DNA from 3 places in the Pectobacterium punjabense genome. Region 1 is predicted to be linked to each of the others. Evidence: predicted binding sites of a transcription regulator. Region 1 holds the regulator's gene; each other region holds the start of a gene.

Region 1 (4,718 bases):
TGCCCTGATCGTTAGTCACCAGCATGCCGGCATCGTTCAATGTGCTACGGTTGTCATTATTTCGACCAAAGCGTTTTAGAACGTTATCCCAACCGGGCGGTGCGAAGCCAATTGCAAAATGGCTGATGACATCTGCGCTTAAGCCGCGCTGTTGCAGGTACTGTAACGCTGGCGTACCAACCGACTGTGTGAGCGCTTGCTGGTAAAACCCGCTCAGCTGCCCCATCAATTCGTACAGACTTTGCCGTTGGTGTCGCTCTAACTGAGTTGGGCCAGTGCCCGTTTCATAAGGCACTTCGAGGCCGTATTGGGTGGCCAGTTCTTCAATAGTTTCAACGAATTCGAGGCGATCGTAATTCATCAAAAAGTCAATGGCGTTGCCATGTGCGCCACAACCAAAACAGTGATAGAACTGTTTGTCACCATTTACGGTGAATGAGGGGGTTTTTTCGTGATGGAATGGACAACACGCATGGTAGTTTTTGCCCTGCTTTTTCAGTTTGACGCGCGCGTCAATGAGATCGACGATGTCGGTGCGAGCCAGCAGGTCATTAATAAATACGCGTGGGATTCGTCCAGCCATAAGCCCCTGGTGTATACCTTCTGTAACGTGGTTACATCGGATATAGCTTATAAACGACAACAAGCCGCGCTTCCTTTCGGAAAGCACGGCCTTCGTATGCAACTGCTAAGTCTGCGGATTAATCACGCGTAGGAGGGAAGCCCTCCTGAAAATTAATACAGACGAGTGCGGCGTGCGTTTTCTCGAGCCAATTTCTTCGCGTGACGTTTCACTGCAGAAGCTTTAGCGCGCTTACGTTCGGTCGTTGGTTTTTCATAAAACTCACGACGACGAACTTCAGCCAGAACGCCTGCTTTTTCACAGGAACGTTTGAAGCGACGCAGAGCTACGTCGAACGGCTCGTTTTCACGTACTTTAATTACCGGCATGTGCCTCTCACCTCAATAAATTCGGTTTGCCGCTGGCCTTGTGCCAGCCTTTTCAAAATGGTGCGGAATTCTACTGCAAACGTGACGCCTTTGTAAAGCATTGCGGTGATCATAAAACGCGCAACCAAGGCCAGCGCAGAAATCAGGCCGCTTATGGTAGACTATCCACAGTTTGAAGCAAGTGGCATTTAACGCGTGCTTGTATCGTCATCAAGGTAGGAACAGTAATGCGCGTATTGGGTATCGAAACATCCTGTGATGAAACTGGTGTGGCCATTTATGACACAACAACTGGTTTGCTCGCTAATCAATTATACAGCCAGGTCAAGTTGCATGCTGACTACGGTGGCGTAGTGCCTGAGCTTGCCTCACGTGACCACGTGCGTAAAACGGTGCCGTTAATTCAGGCAGCCTTGCGTGAAGCCGGGTTACAGGCCGGTGATATTGATGGCGTGGCTTATACCGCCGGGCCTGGCTTAGTTGGCGCATTATTGGTGGGCGCGACGGTTGGTCGTGCTCTTGCCTTCGCTTGGGGCGTTCCGGCGATTCCTGTGCACCACATGGAAGGGCATTTGCTGGCACCCATGTTGGAAGATAACCCTCCAGCATTTCCCTTCGTCGCGTTGCTGGTTTCTGGCGGTCATACGCAGCTCATCAGCGTGACGGGTATTGGCGAATACCGTTTGCTGGGTGAATCGGTTGACGATGCTGCGGGTGAAGCGTTTGATAAAACCGCCAAATTACTGGGATTGGATTATCCGGGGGGGCCAATGCTGTCGAAAATGGCGCAGGCGGGCGATCCCCATCGCTTTACGTTTCCACGTCCGATGACTGATAGGCCGGGGTTGGATTTTAGCTTCTCTGGGCTAAAAACGTTTGCTGCTAATACGATTCGTAGCAATGGTGATGACGATCAAACGCGTGCCGACATTGCACGTGCGTTTGAAGATGCCGTCGTGGATACGCTGGCCATCAAATGTCGTCGTGCGCTGGATGAAACGGGCTTTAAACGACTGGTCATGGCAGGAGGCGTCAGTGCAAATCGGACGCTGCGCCAGCGTCTAGGTGAGGTGATGGCGAAACGCGGTGGTGAAGTGTTTTATGCGCGTCCCGAGTTTTGCACGGATAACGGCGCGATGATTGCCTATGCGGGCAGCGTTCGCCTAGTTCACGGCGCTAGCCAGACGCTTGGCGTCTCTGTTCGACCACGCTGGCCATTGGCTGAATTACCCGCGGTGTGAGCGTTCGGGCGATAATCACTACGTGTAGCAGGCCTACACGTAGTAAAAAGTGGCACCAGACGAGCGGATTACAGCTCTTGTTCGAATAACACCAGAATTGCTTCGTAAAGTTGTTTGACGCTGAAGCCTCTGGCTGGCGTGGTGAAGATGGTGTCATCACCCGCGATGGTGCCAAGAATACCTTCAGATTTCCCAAGTGAATCTAGCAGGCGGGCGATGAGCTGCGCGGCTCCTGGGCTGGTATGGATCACGATGACAGCGTCGTTGTAGTCCACGTCCAACACCAGGTTCTTTAGCGGGCTGGACGTAGTAGGGACACCGAGCTCGGCTGGAAGACAATACACCATCTCCATTTTTGCATTGCGCGTGCGCACTGCGCCAAATTTCGTTAGCATGCGCGACACTTTGGATTGGTTGATGTTTTCAAATCCTTCATCTTGCAATGCCTGAACAATTTCACTTTGTGAACTGAACTTCTCTTCCTTTAACAGCGCTTTGAACGCTTTAACGAGGTCTTCTTGTTTTGTCGAATTTCGCATTCTGCACCGGATTAATTGTTATGGTTAATCTTTCTATTATGCAGTTGTGTGAATTTTTATGCAATTAAATTGCGTATAATTCCAGTCGATTTCCCCAGATATGCGCTAGTTGCTGTTTTCAAAAAAATTGAGCCTCCCGGTAGTCCGAAAAATGCGTCCTTCGTCACATAAAAGTAAATCAAATGTTATCAGAATGATGTTGTTTGGACGCCATTGATCGGTGTAATGTAGCGCACTGGTTAAACGCACGTGAATGAATACCACGTTATAGCTCAATAACTTATTAACTTTACTTACCTTTCAAACGAATGGCTGTTTTTGATTTATTATTAGAGACATAGCGTATCTTTATCTCTCATGTTATTTGCAGAAAGATAAGTAGACTAATTTTATCTGTATTTTTTACATTCTGTTTATAACCAAATGAATTCACGGCACTTTTTTATTTTACGATAATAAGGAGTTTAGGATGAAAGTTGCAGTTCTCGGAGCAGCAGGTGGTATCGGTCAGGCACTCGCACTCCTCCTCAAAACCCAGCTTCCTTCAGGTTCAGAACTATCCCTTTACGATATTGCTCCGGTAACACCGGGTGTTGCTGTCGATCTGAGCCATATTCCTACAGCAGTGAAGATCAAAGGCTATAGCGGTGAAGACGCTAAACCGGCACTTGCCGGTGCGGATATTGTGCTGATTTCTGCCGGTGTGGCACGCAAACCTGGTATGGATCGTTCCGATCTGTTCAACGTCAACGCAGGTATTGTGCGTAACTTGGTTGAACAAATTGCAGTTACCTGCCCGAAAGCCTGCATCGGTATCATTACTAACCCGGTGAACACGACCGTCGCTATCGCGGCCGAAGTGCTGAAAAAAGCCGGCGTGTATGACAAAAACAAACTGTTCGGTGTAACCACGCTGGATATCATCCGTTCCAACACGTTTGTTGCCGAGTTGAAAGGCAAACAGCCGCAGGATATTAACGTGCCAGTTATCGGCGGACACTCTGGTGTGACGATTCTGCCTCTGCTCTCTCAGGTTCCTGGTATCAGCTTCAGTGAGCAAGAAGTGGCCGATCTGACCAAGCGTATCCAGAATGCGGGCACCGAGGTTGTTGAAGCCAAAGCAGGTGGCGGATCGGCAACGTTGTCTATGGGGCAGGCTGCTGCGCGTTTTGGTTTGTCTCTGGTTCGTGCGCTGCAAGGCGAAAGCGGTGTGGTGGAATGTGCGTATGTTGAGAGTGATGGCAAGCATGCCCGCTTCTTCGCTCAGCCGATTCTGTTAGGTAAAGATGGCGTCGCCGAGCGTAAAGACATTGGCGCATTAAGTGCGTTTGAGCAAAATGCACTGAACAGCATGCTGGATACGCTGAAGCAGGATATTGAGCTAGGCGAGACGTTCATCAAAAATTAATTACCCGTCATACTTCAAGCTGCATGTGCGTTGGCTTTCCTCGCTCGCCCCAGTCACTTACTTATGTAAGCTCCTGGGGACTCTCTGCGTCGCCGCCTTCCTGCAACTCGAATTATTTAGGGTATTATTGAATGTTAATAATACGCAGAATAAAAAGCCGGAGATGTCGATCTCCGGCTTTTCTTTTTTAATCGGGGCGGATGAGTTTTTTTCTATCGATAAGCTCATTGGTTTCTGGATTGTAATATCGGCTGGGCCAAATCTCTGATGGGTGAATACTTAGCGCATCGGCGATAAGCCATTCCCCTTTGGGCCAAGGGCGTGATAACGCGTTAGCTAGTGTAGATGAGCTTAATCCGGCCGCTCGCGATACTGCCGCCAGCGTCGTATTTTTCTTGCGCAGTGCAGCAATGATATCAGCAGGATGCCAGTCTTGTTTCCTTAAAATCATAATCCTTCCCTTATTTGCTATAAGACGACTGTAGATTAGTGGTATAAATAACGGATGTTAGTTATATGCCGAGCTAACATGACATTATTATTTGGAAATAATATAGCATTAATTTTCCTTAAAATTCT
Region 2 (4,718 bases), 410 kb from region 1:
CTTATCGCGTTTCAATCACGGGTTCCCTTCTGAGGTTGCGCGCACATTCACATGTTTTGGGATTATCGTTGATGACATATCTGTTTTCCAGTCGCCTGTGTTTCTGACAACCTGCCGAATTGTCTCGCTTTTTCGGGCTGGCGCCAGAGCTGGCCAGGCTGTATTTCCGCTGTATCCTCTTACTTTTTGTGGTGATTGCGCAATCATTAATTTTGCCTCTCGATGCACGGGTTTATCGTGGCAATGATTATTATGTGATCTGCATTGCATGTTTTTTCTTCGTTTACCGCTATCTTCCTTCTGTTTATGAATGTTATCGCAATCATTTTACGAGGTGGGATATGACCATTAGTGCAAATTCAGCGGCGGTTAGCTATGCAAAAGTCACGAACGTCAGAACGGCTGCCGAGTCGGGCGATCGAATCGAGTGGGTAAAACTCTCTCTGGCGTTTTTGCCGCTGGCAACGCCAGTCAGCGATGCGAAAGTACTAACGGGAAGGCAGAAACCGCTGACCGAAGTCGCCATTATTTTTGCGGAAATCCGCAGTCGTGATGGGTTTGAAGGGGTGGGGTTCAGCTACTCCAAGCGGGCGGGTGGACAGGGCATTTATGCTCATGCGAAAGAGATTGCCGATAATCTGCTGGGCGAAGATCCAAACGATATCGATAAGATCTATACCAAACTGCTGTGGGCAGGGGCATCGGTTGGCCGCAGCGGAATGGCAGTACAGGCGATTTCTCCGCTCGATATCGCGCTGTGGGACATGAAAGCCAAGCGTGCGAGCCTGCCTCTGTCTAAGCTGCTCGGCTCACACCGTGATTCCGTGCAGTGTTACAACACCTCCGGCGGTTTCCTGCATACACCATTGGATCAGGTATTAAAAAATGTCGTGATCTCCCGTGAAAGCGGTATCGGTGGGATCAAATTGAAGGTCGGGCAGCCGAATACGGCTGAGGATATCCGTCGTCTCACGGCAGTGCGAGAAGCGTTGGGAGAGGATTTCCCGCTGATGGTGGATGCCAATCAGCAGTGGGATCGCGAAACGGCGATTCGGATGGGGAGAAAGATGGAGGCCTTTAATCTGGTCTGGATTGAGGAGCCGCTGGATGCCTACGATGTGGAAGGTCATGCGGCGCTGACGGCCGCGCTGGATACGCCGATTGCCACGGGCGAGATGTTGACCAGTTTCCGCGAGCATGAACAGCTGATTCTCGGTAACGCCAGTGACTTTGTGCAGCCGGATGCGCCGCGAGTAGGTGGGATTTCTCCTTTCCTGAAAATTATGGATTTGGCAGCGAAGCACGGTCGTAAGCTGGCACCGCATTTTGCGATGGAAGTGCATTTGCATCTGGCGGCGGCCTACCCGATTGAACCCTGGCTGGAACATTTCGAGTGGCTGAATCCACTCTTCAACGAGCAGCTAGAGTTGCGCGATGGGCGCATGTGGGTCTCCGATCGTCTGGGGCTAGGGTTCACGCTGAGTGAGCAGGCAAGGAAGTGGACGACGCTGAGCTGTGAATTTGGCAAGCAGCCATAAATTGATAAACGATCGTGGCCGATTTTACGGTCGGCCACGAGAAGCGTTATCGAATGAAGTCGTTCAGAGATCCAGCACCAGAATCTTCGAGCGCCGCTGGTAGTTGTACAGCGCTTGTTTTTTCTTCGGCAGCATTTCTACTTCGGCGGGCAAGAATCCGCGTTCCTGGAACCAGTGAATGCTGTGTGTCGTCAGTACGAACAGCTTTTGCAGGCCCTGCTGACGTGCCTGAGTGGCAACGCGTTGTAACAGCATATCGCCACGTGATGAACTGCGGTAGTCCGGGTGAACCGCGACGCAGGCCATTTCACCGATGCTTTCTTCCGGGAACGGGTAAAGTGCAGCGCAGGCGATGGTCAGATTATCGCGTGCGACGACGGTGAATTTGTCGATCTCCATTTCTAACTGCTCGCGCGAGCGTCTGACCAGAATGCCTTGTTCTTCCAGTGGGCGGATCAGTTCCAGAATGCCGCCAATGTCATTGATGGTCGCACGGCGAACCTGCTCGGCGCTTTCCATCACGATCTGTGTGCCGATGCCATCGCGTGAGAACAGCTCTTGCAACAGGGCTCCGTCGTCCTGATAGCTGATCAGGTGGCTGCGACGCACGCCGCTCCGACAGGCTTTGACTGCGCCGCGTAGAAATCTGACCGTCCCCGAGTGGTAATCGCCAGACTGTTCCAGTGCATCAATACGCTGCTGCGCATCGTCCGGGAACAGTTCAGAAATGATGCTGCCTTCTTCGTTAGTGACACCCTGTGATGAGCAGAAGCCGATCATCTTCTCTGCTTTCAGCTTAATCGCTAACTGGGTCGCGACCTCTTCTGAGGTTAAATTGAAACTTTCACCCGTGACGGAAACCGCAACCGGCCCGAGCAGCACAATCGCGCCGCTATTCAACTGGCGGTGAACGGCTTCTTCATCAATGCGGCGAATGCGGCCGCTGTGGCAATAGTCCACGCCGTCATCAACGCCAAGCGGCTGCGCGATAATAAAATTACCGCTGACGACATTAATGTGGGCACCTTGCAGCGGCGTGTTGTTCAGGCTCATCGACAGCCGAGCGGTGATATCCAGTTGCAGCATACCCGCCGCCTGTTTGACCAGCTCCAGCGTGGCGCTGTCGGTGATACGGGTATTTTTATGGTAGTGAGGCTCGTAGTGGTGCGTTGTCAGGTTGGCATCGATCTGGGGGCGAGCGCCATAAACCACCACCAGCTTGATTCCCAGGCTGTGTAGCAGCCCGATATCATTTACGATGCTAGAGAAGTTGGCATGTTCAATGGCTTCGCCACCTAACATGATGACAAACGTTTTGCCACGGTGGGCATTGATATAGGGAACTGAATGGCGGAAGCCCTGAACCAGTTCTGTACTCCGTTCCTTCACTGCGAGCCCTCTTTGCATTTTTATTCGTAATTTCTGTATTTTTATTCTTTATGACATAAAACGCAAGAGGAAGTATTAATCAAAAAAGCGAGGTTAATGCTTCAAATTTATGATATCCGCCTGTTATAAGGCATGAATAGGATTTTTGCATGACAGGGCGGAGCTGATTCGTTAAAGTTTTTGACAATTTTTACCTTTATTCATTTTTTGATGGCATATCCAGCACTGTGGCACCACGATAATGCAGGATAGCGCACAGCAATAAGATCGGAGTGGCATGTCTCATTCGAATCATCATCTGACTCGGCGGCGTCTATTACAAAGCGCAGCAGCCACCTGGCTGTTAAGCGTAAGCGGTGTAGGAATGGCTGCGACCACACAGGTCATCGCCGTACGCGTCTGGCCCTCCTCCGCCTACACCCGCGTCACGTTAGAATCCAACCACCTGCTGAAATATAAACAGTTTAGTTTGAGTAATCCTGAACGCATCGTGGTGGATATCGAGAATGTTCATCTAAACAGCGTACTGAAGGAGATAGCCAGCCAGTTTCAGCAGGATAACGATCCGCTGATTAAAGAGGCACGCATCGGCCAGTTTGATAAAAGTACGGTGCGTTTGGTGCTGGAGCTTAAGCAACAGGCGACGGCTAAAGTCTTTACGCTGGGACCGGTGGCCGAATTTAAGCACCGTCTGGTATTGGATTTGTATCCTGCGGCAGGGCGCTATGACAACGAAGAAGATCCGCTGCTGGCGCTGTTAGAGGATTATAACAAAGGCGAACTGGAGCGCACGCTGCCAGCAGAAGCGCCGAAAGCCGGGAAAGCGGGGCGGGATCGCCCGCTGATTATTATGCTCGATCCCGGTCACGGTGGTGAAGATCCCGGCGCGATTGGCAAGAACAAAACGCGCGAGAAAGACATCGTGTTGCAAATTGCCCGTCGCCTGCGCAAGTTGATCGATAATGAATCCAACATGAAAGCGTATATGACGCGCAATGAAGATGTGTTCATTCCGCTACGTGTGCGTGTGGCAAAAGCGCGTAAGCAACGTGCCGATCTGTTTATTTCGATTCATGCGGATGCCTTTACCAATCGATCGGCAAGAGGCTCGTCGGTTTTTGCACTCTCGAAGAAAGGGGCAACCAGCACTGCTGCCAGATTTCTTGCGGAGACCCAGAATGAATCGGATTTGATCGGTGGGGTAAGCATGAGTGGCGATCGCTATTTAGATCACACCATGTTCGATCTGGTGCAGACCGTGACGATTGGCGACAGCCTGAAGTTTGGTAAAGAGATCCTGACTCGACTGGGCAAGGTGAATCGTCTGCATAAAAATAGCGTCGATCAGGCCGGGTTTGCAGTACTTAAAGCCCCGGATATCCCTTCTGTTCTGGTTGAGACGGCATTTATCAGTAATTTGGAAGAGGAACGCAAGCTGCGCACCAGCCATTTTCAGCAGCAGATCGCCGAATCCATTTTTTCAGGAATTAAAGCCTATTTTGCCAGCCAGGCTGAACGGTAGTCGGTATGGTGGGATCGTAACTGTTACGTAATAACCGCGCGTTGGCGGCGCGGTTCAGACACATTTTCTCTGAACGTTGTGTGCTGAAGTAAAATAGGTAGAAAAATCTGGCTTATAAAACAAAAAAGCACCCGTTAAGGTGCTTTATCGCTTGGTTCTTAATTAGACGTAGTCTTAGTTGGTTGCGGGGGCCGGATTTGAACCGACGACCTTCGGGTTATGAGCCCGACGAGCTACCAGGCTGCTCCACCCCGCGTCCGTCATAACTA
Region 3 (4,718 bases), 510 kb from region 1:
CCTTCCAGCACCAGACCCGCCATCATCAGGCAGTCGTGCCAGGTATCCAGCGCGTCAAACAGCCCTTCTTTATCTTCCTGCATGTCTTTGTTATACGCCAGCGGCAGGCCTTTCAGCGTCATCATCATGCCGGTCAACGCGCCCTGTACGCGACCGCATTTACCGCGAATCAGCTCCAGCGCATCCGGGTTTTTCTTCTGTGGCATCAGGGAAGAACCTGATGTCACACGGTCAGACAGCTCAACGAACGCCGCTTCACCGCTGTTGAAGAAGATCAGATCTTCGGCAAAACGTGACAGGTGGATCATCCCGATCGAAGCATCAGACAGCAGTTCCAGTACATGATCGCGATCGGAAACCGTATCCAGACTATTGCGCGTTGCCGAGGCAAATCCCAGCCAGCCAGCCAGTTGCTCACGGTCAATCGGATAAGCCGTTCCCGCCAGCGCGCCACAGCCCAGCGGGCTGACATCCAGACGCTTAAGCGTATCTTCCAGACGGCTTTCATCACGTGCCAGCATTTCATGATAGGCCAGACACCAGTGTGCAAACGTCACCGGCTGTGCACGCTGCAAGTGGGTATAACCCGGCATTACAGCATCCTGATTGGCTTCTGCCGTCGTGACCAGCGCCTGACGCAGTTGGCGTACTGACAGCAGCAGCTCTGCAATCTGTGCCTTGCACCACAGCTTCAGGTCGGTTGCGACCTGATCGTTACGGCTGCGACCGGTATGCAGTTTTTTGCCCAAATCACCGACTTTCTCAATCAGGCGCAGTTCAACCCAACTGTGAATGTCTTCTGCATCGCTTTGCAGGATCATCTCAGGATCGGCTTGTACCTCAACCAGCAGTGCATTCAGCGCCTGTTCCAGTTGTTGCTGTTCCTGCTCGCTGAGCACATTGACCGTCACCAGCGCTTTCGACCAGCCGATCGAGCCAACGATGTCCTGTTCCGCCAGACGGTAATCAAACCGCAGTGAGTCATTAAATTGTTTAAAACGCTGATCTGCTGCCTGACTAAACCGACCGCCCCACAAAGCCATAACGATTACTCCCAGAATTTAATTCATGTTGGTATGGCATCATGCCATACCCAGAAACGACTTACGCCAGAATACGTGTACCAATCGCCACGCCGTTAAACAGCGCAGGCAGTTGCTCAGCATGACGCCAACTAGCGATATCAACCGGACGCCCTAGCGCACGCGCGGCATCCAGCGCGGCATTAACTTTAACAATCATGCCATCGGTGATGATGCCTTGAGCAATCAGTTGCTCGGCTTTCTCTGCCGTCATTTCGGCAATACGCTGGCCTTTACCGTCCAGAATACCGCTCACGTCAGACAGCAGGATTAAATCCGCACCCAGCGTTTGCGCCAGCGCCGTCGCCGCCTGATCGGCGTTGACGTTCATCAGGTCGCCCTGTGCCGTAATCCCGATGGAGCTGACGACGGGCAGATAGCCCGCAGACAACAGCGTGTTCAGCAGCGCAGGCGATCCCGCTTCCGCTTTACCCACAAAGCCCAAAGACTCATCGAGCTGCGTGACCGTCGTGCTGCCGCCATCGCCCAGGCACAAGCCGACCGCGTTGATATCATGCTTCTTTGCCCATGACAGCAGGGTTTTGTTAGCGGAGCCCGCCAACGCACCAGTGATGATGTCGATCTGATCGGCAGGCGTGACGCGCAGACCGTTTTTCTTCACGACAGGTAGCGACAGTTTCTTCATCAGGTCATCTACCAGACAACCGCCACCGTGCACAATCACCAGCGGACGCTGATGCTCCTGACGGTAAGCCACCAGCGCGGTAAACAGACGCTCCAGCGCTTCTTCGCTATCCAGTAAAACGCCACCTAACTTGATAATTAACGGATTCATTATGCTTCGCGCCTCGAAATGTCGGGACCAATAGTGATTAAATTAACGATTGAGTTTCAGGGAAACCAAAACGAATGTTCATGCATTGCACAGCCTGTGCCGCCGCGCCTTTCAGCAGGTTATCTTCGGTTGCCACCACGATCAGGTGCTCACCGTCAACCGAGAAGCCGATATCGCAGAACGGCAGGCCGACAACGGATTTCAGCGCCGGGACGCCCTTATCATACAGGCGAACCAGCGGCTTATCGTGGTAAGCGTTGTGATAAGCTTCGGCGACATCCTGCTGGGTTACGCCCGGTTGCAGGCGACAAGTGATGGTTTCCAGAATGCCACGAGCGAAGTTGCCCAAATGCGGCGTGAAGATCACTGGCGTGCCGAGGTGTGTTGAAATTTCAGGCTCATGACGGTGGTTGAAAATACCGTATGGTTGCAGACTGACTTCACAGAAACTGTTGGTCATCGACGCTTTACGTCCTGCTCCACTCACGCCGCTGACGGCATTAATCACTGGCCACTGAGCCGGATTCAATAATTGCGCATCCAGCAACGGTTTCAGCGCCAGTTGCGCAGCCGTTGGATAACAACCCGGTACGGCAATCAACTGTGCCTGTTTTACGCTTTCCGCGCGCCATTCGGCCAGCCCGTAAACCGCTTTTGCCAGCCAGTCAGGATGCTGATGTTCGAAGCCATAATAGCGGCGATAAAATTCGGCATCCTGTACGCGGAACGCGCCGGACAAATCAAAAACAGTGCAGCCTGCCGCCAGAAAAACCGGGGCCAGATCGTGGCTGACTTTATGGTCGGTCGCCAGAAAAACGACATCCACGCCTTTCGCCGCTTCTTCAACATCGGTCAGCGGTTTTACCGGTACATCAATGATGCCTTTGAGCTGCGGATGTAAATCTGAAATCAATTTTCCTGCATCGACACTTTGCGCAGAAACCATCAAAGCGGTTATGTTCATCTGTGGGTGACGGTTCAGGTAGAGCGCAAGCTCAGCGCCGGTATAACCACTTGCACCAACAATCAGCGTATTCAGCATGGGGTCCGTATACCTTCTTATTCATCTATGGAACAGGTAACAGGGTTCACCAGCGTCGGTACGCTGTTCACCCGCGAAACTCAGTGAAAGTGACGAATCGTCATCGCCGCACCTTTGGGTTTCCTTTCGCCGAGCATTATTGTATTTTTATTCAAAATAAATGCATGAATATTGATACTATCCTAACCAGAGGCTGTCAACAGTGAAGATGAATTTACCCCCTTTTATTGAGCTATATCGGGCATTGATCGCCACACCGTCCATCAGCGCCACCGACAGCGCGCTCGATCAAAGTAATCATACCTTAATCAACCTGCTGGCAGGCTGGTTCGGCGATCTCGGCTTCCATGTGGAAGTCCAACCGGTGCCAGGCACCCTCAATAAATTTAATATGCTGGCGCGGATTGGTGAAGGAAAAGGTGGCTTATTGTTGGCAGGGCACACCGACACCGTCCCGTTCGACGATGGCCGCTGGACGCGCGACCCCTTCACGCTGACTGAACACGACAACAAGCTGTACGGCTTGGGTACAGCGGATATGAAAGGGTTCTTTGCCTTTATCCTGGATGCCTTGCGTGATATCGATCCCACCAAGCTCACGAAGCCGCTCTATGTGCTGGCAACTGCCGATGAAGAGACAACCATGGCAGGCGCCAAGTATTTCTCCGAATCCACGCAGATTCGCCCAGACTGCGCCATCATCGGCGAACCGACCTCGCTGCAACCGGTGCGGGCGCACAAAGGCCACATGTCCAACGCGATCCGTATTCAGGGACAGTCCGGCCACTCCAGCGATCCTTCGCGCGGCGTGAACGCGATTGAGCTGATGCACGAAGCGATTTCCCACTTGCTGGTACTGCGTAACACGCTACAGGAACGCTATCACAACCCGATTTTCCACATTCCTTATCCCACAATGAACCTTGGTCACATTCACGGCGGCGATGCCGCTAACCGTATCTGCGGCTGCTGTGAACTGCATATGGATATTCGTCCGCTGCCGGGTATTACGCTTAACGATCTCGATGGACTGCTGTCTGAAGCGCTTGAGCCTGTTAGCCAACGCTGGCCGGGTCGGTTGACCGTCAGCGAACTGCATCCGCCGATTCCCGGCTATGAGTGCCCGCCGGATCACCGTCTGATATCGGTCGTGGAGAATCTGCTGGGGACGAAAACGGAAATCGTGAACTACTGTACCGAGGCACCGTTTATTCAGACGTTGTGTCCGACGCTGGTTCTGGGACCTGGATCGATCGAGCAGGCGCACCAGCCAGATGAATACATTGATACTGCGTTTATCAAACCGACGCGGGAACTGATTTCGCAGGTTATTCATCACTTCTGCCACCACTGATCCAACGCAAGCGGCCTTATCAGCCACGCTGGCAAGGCCATTTTGAGACCGCCCATGAAAAAGAAAGATTTCATCGCGCAGGATTTACTGAGCAAAATCTATCAGCACACCGATCCGCTCCCAGAAAAACTGCCGCCAGAGCGCCAGCTGGCGGAAGAATACGGCGTGTCGCGCTTCACTATTCGTCAGGCGCTGGAAAAACTTGCCAGTATCGGCGCGATCAATATGGTGCAAGGTTCTGGTAACTTTATTAATCAGGGTGTTCGCAGTAACCCGCTGGTTTATAACTCGATTACCGAAAAGAAATTTACTCAGATTTCATCTCGCCTGCTTAGCCTACATAAACGGCTACCGAATCGAGAGGAGCAGCAGGTATTTGCGATCGGTGAAAATGCGTTCATCTGGGAATTCAGTCGGTTACGTTATGTCGATAGCCGCAAAGTA

The links. Region 1 encodes ArgR, which controls arginine synthesis, uptake and breakdown. Its sites were predicted from a motif close to ANTGAATAAAAATACANT; they were not measured.
Region 2: argA (amino-acid N-acetyltransferase) is a predicted target of ArgR. The motif match lies at 2,960-2,977, and genes of this name have one in related genera.
Region 3: argC (N-acetyl-gamma-glutamyl-phosphate reductase) is a predicted target of ArgR. The motif match lies at 3,059-3,076, and genes of this name have one in related genera.

The regions. Positions count from the first base shown of each region.
Region 1 covers NZ_CP038498.1:731,644-736,361, forward strand. The annotation lists gene dnaG (DNA primase) at 1-583, opposite strand, end outside; gene rpsU (30S ribosomal protein S21) at 736-951, opposite strand; gene tsaD (tRNA (adenosine(37)-N6)-threonylcarbamoyltransferase complex transferase subunit TsaD) at 1,179-2,192, shown strand; gene argR (transcriptional regulator ArgR) at 2,261-2,731, opposite strand; gene mdh (malate dehydrogenase) at 3,201-4,139, shown strand; gene E2566_RS03305 (helix-turn-helix domain-containing protein) at 4,327-4,590, opposite strand.
Region 2 covers NZ_CP038498.1:1,146,419-1,151,136, forward strand. The annotation lists gene E2566_RS05170 (LacI family DNA-binding transcriptional regulator) at 1-15, opposite strand, end outside; gene E2566_RS05175 (L-talarate/galactarate dehydratase) at 342-1,538, shown strand; gene argA (amino-acid N-acetyltransferase) at 1,602-2,945, opposite strand; gene amiC (N-acetylmuramoyl-L-alanine amidase AmiC) at 3,205-4,449, shown strand; tRNA gene E2566_RS05190 (tRNA-Met) at 4,629-4,705, opposite strand.
Region 3 covers NZ_CP038498.1:224,211-228,928, reverse strand. The annotation lists gene argH (argininosuccinate lyase) at 1-1,043, opposite strand, end outside; gene argB (acetylglutamate kinase) at 1,105-1,878, opposite strand; gene argC (N-acetyl-gamma-glutamyl-phosphate reductase) at 1,916-2,920, opposite strand; gene argE (acetylornithine deacetylase) at 3,123-4,274, shown strand; gene E2566_RS01010 (GntR family transcriptional regulator) at 4,329-4,718, shown strand, end outside.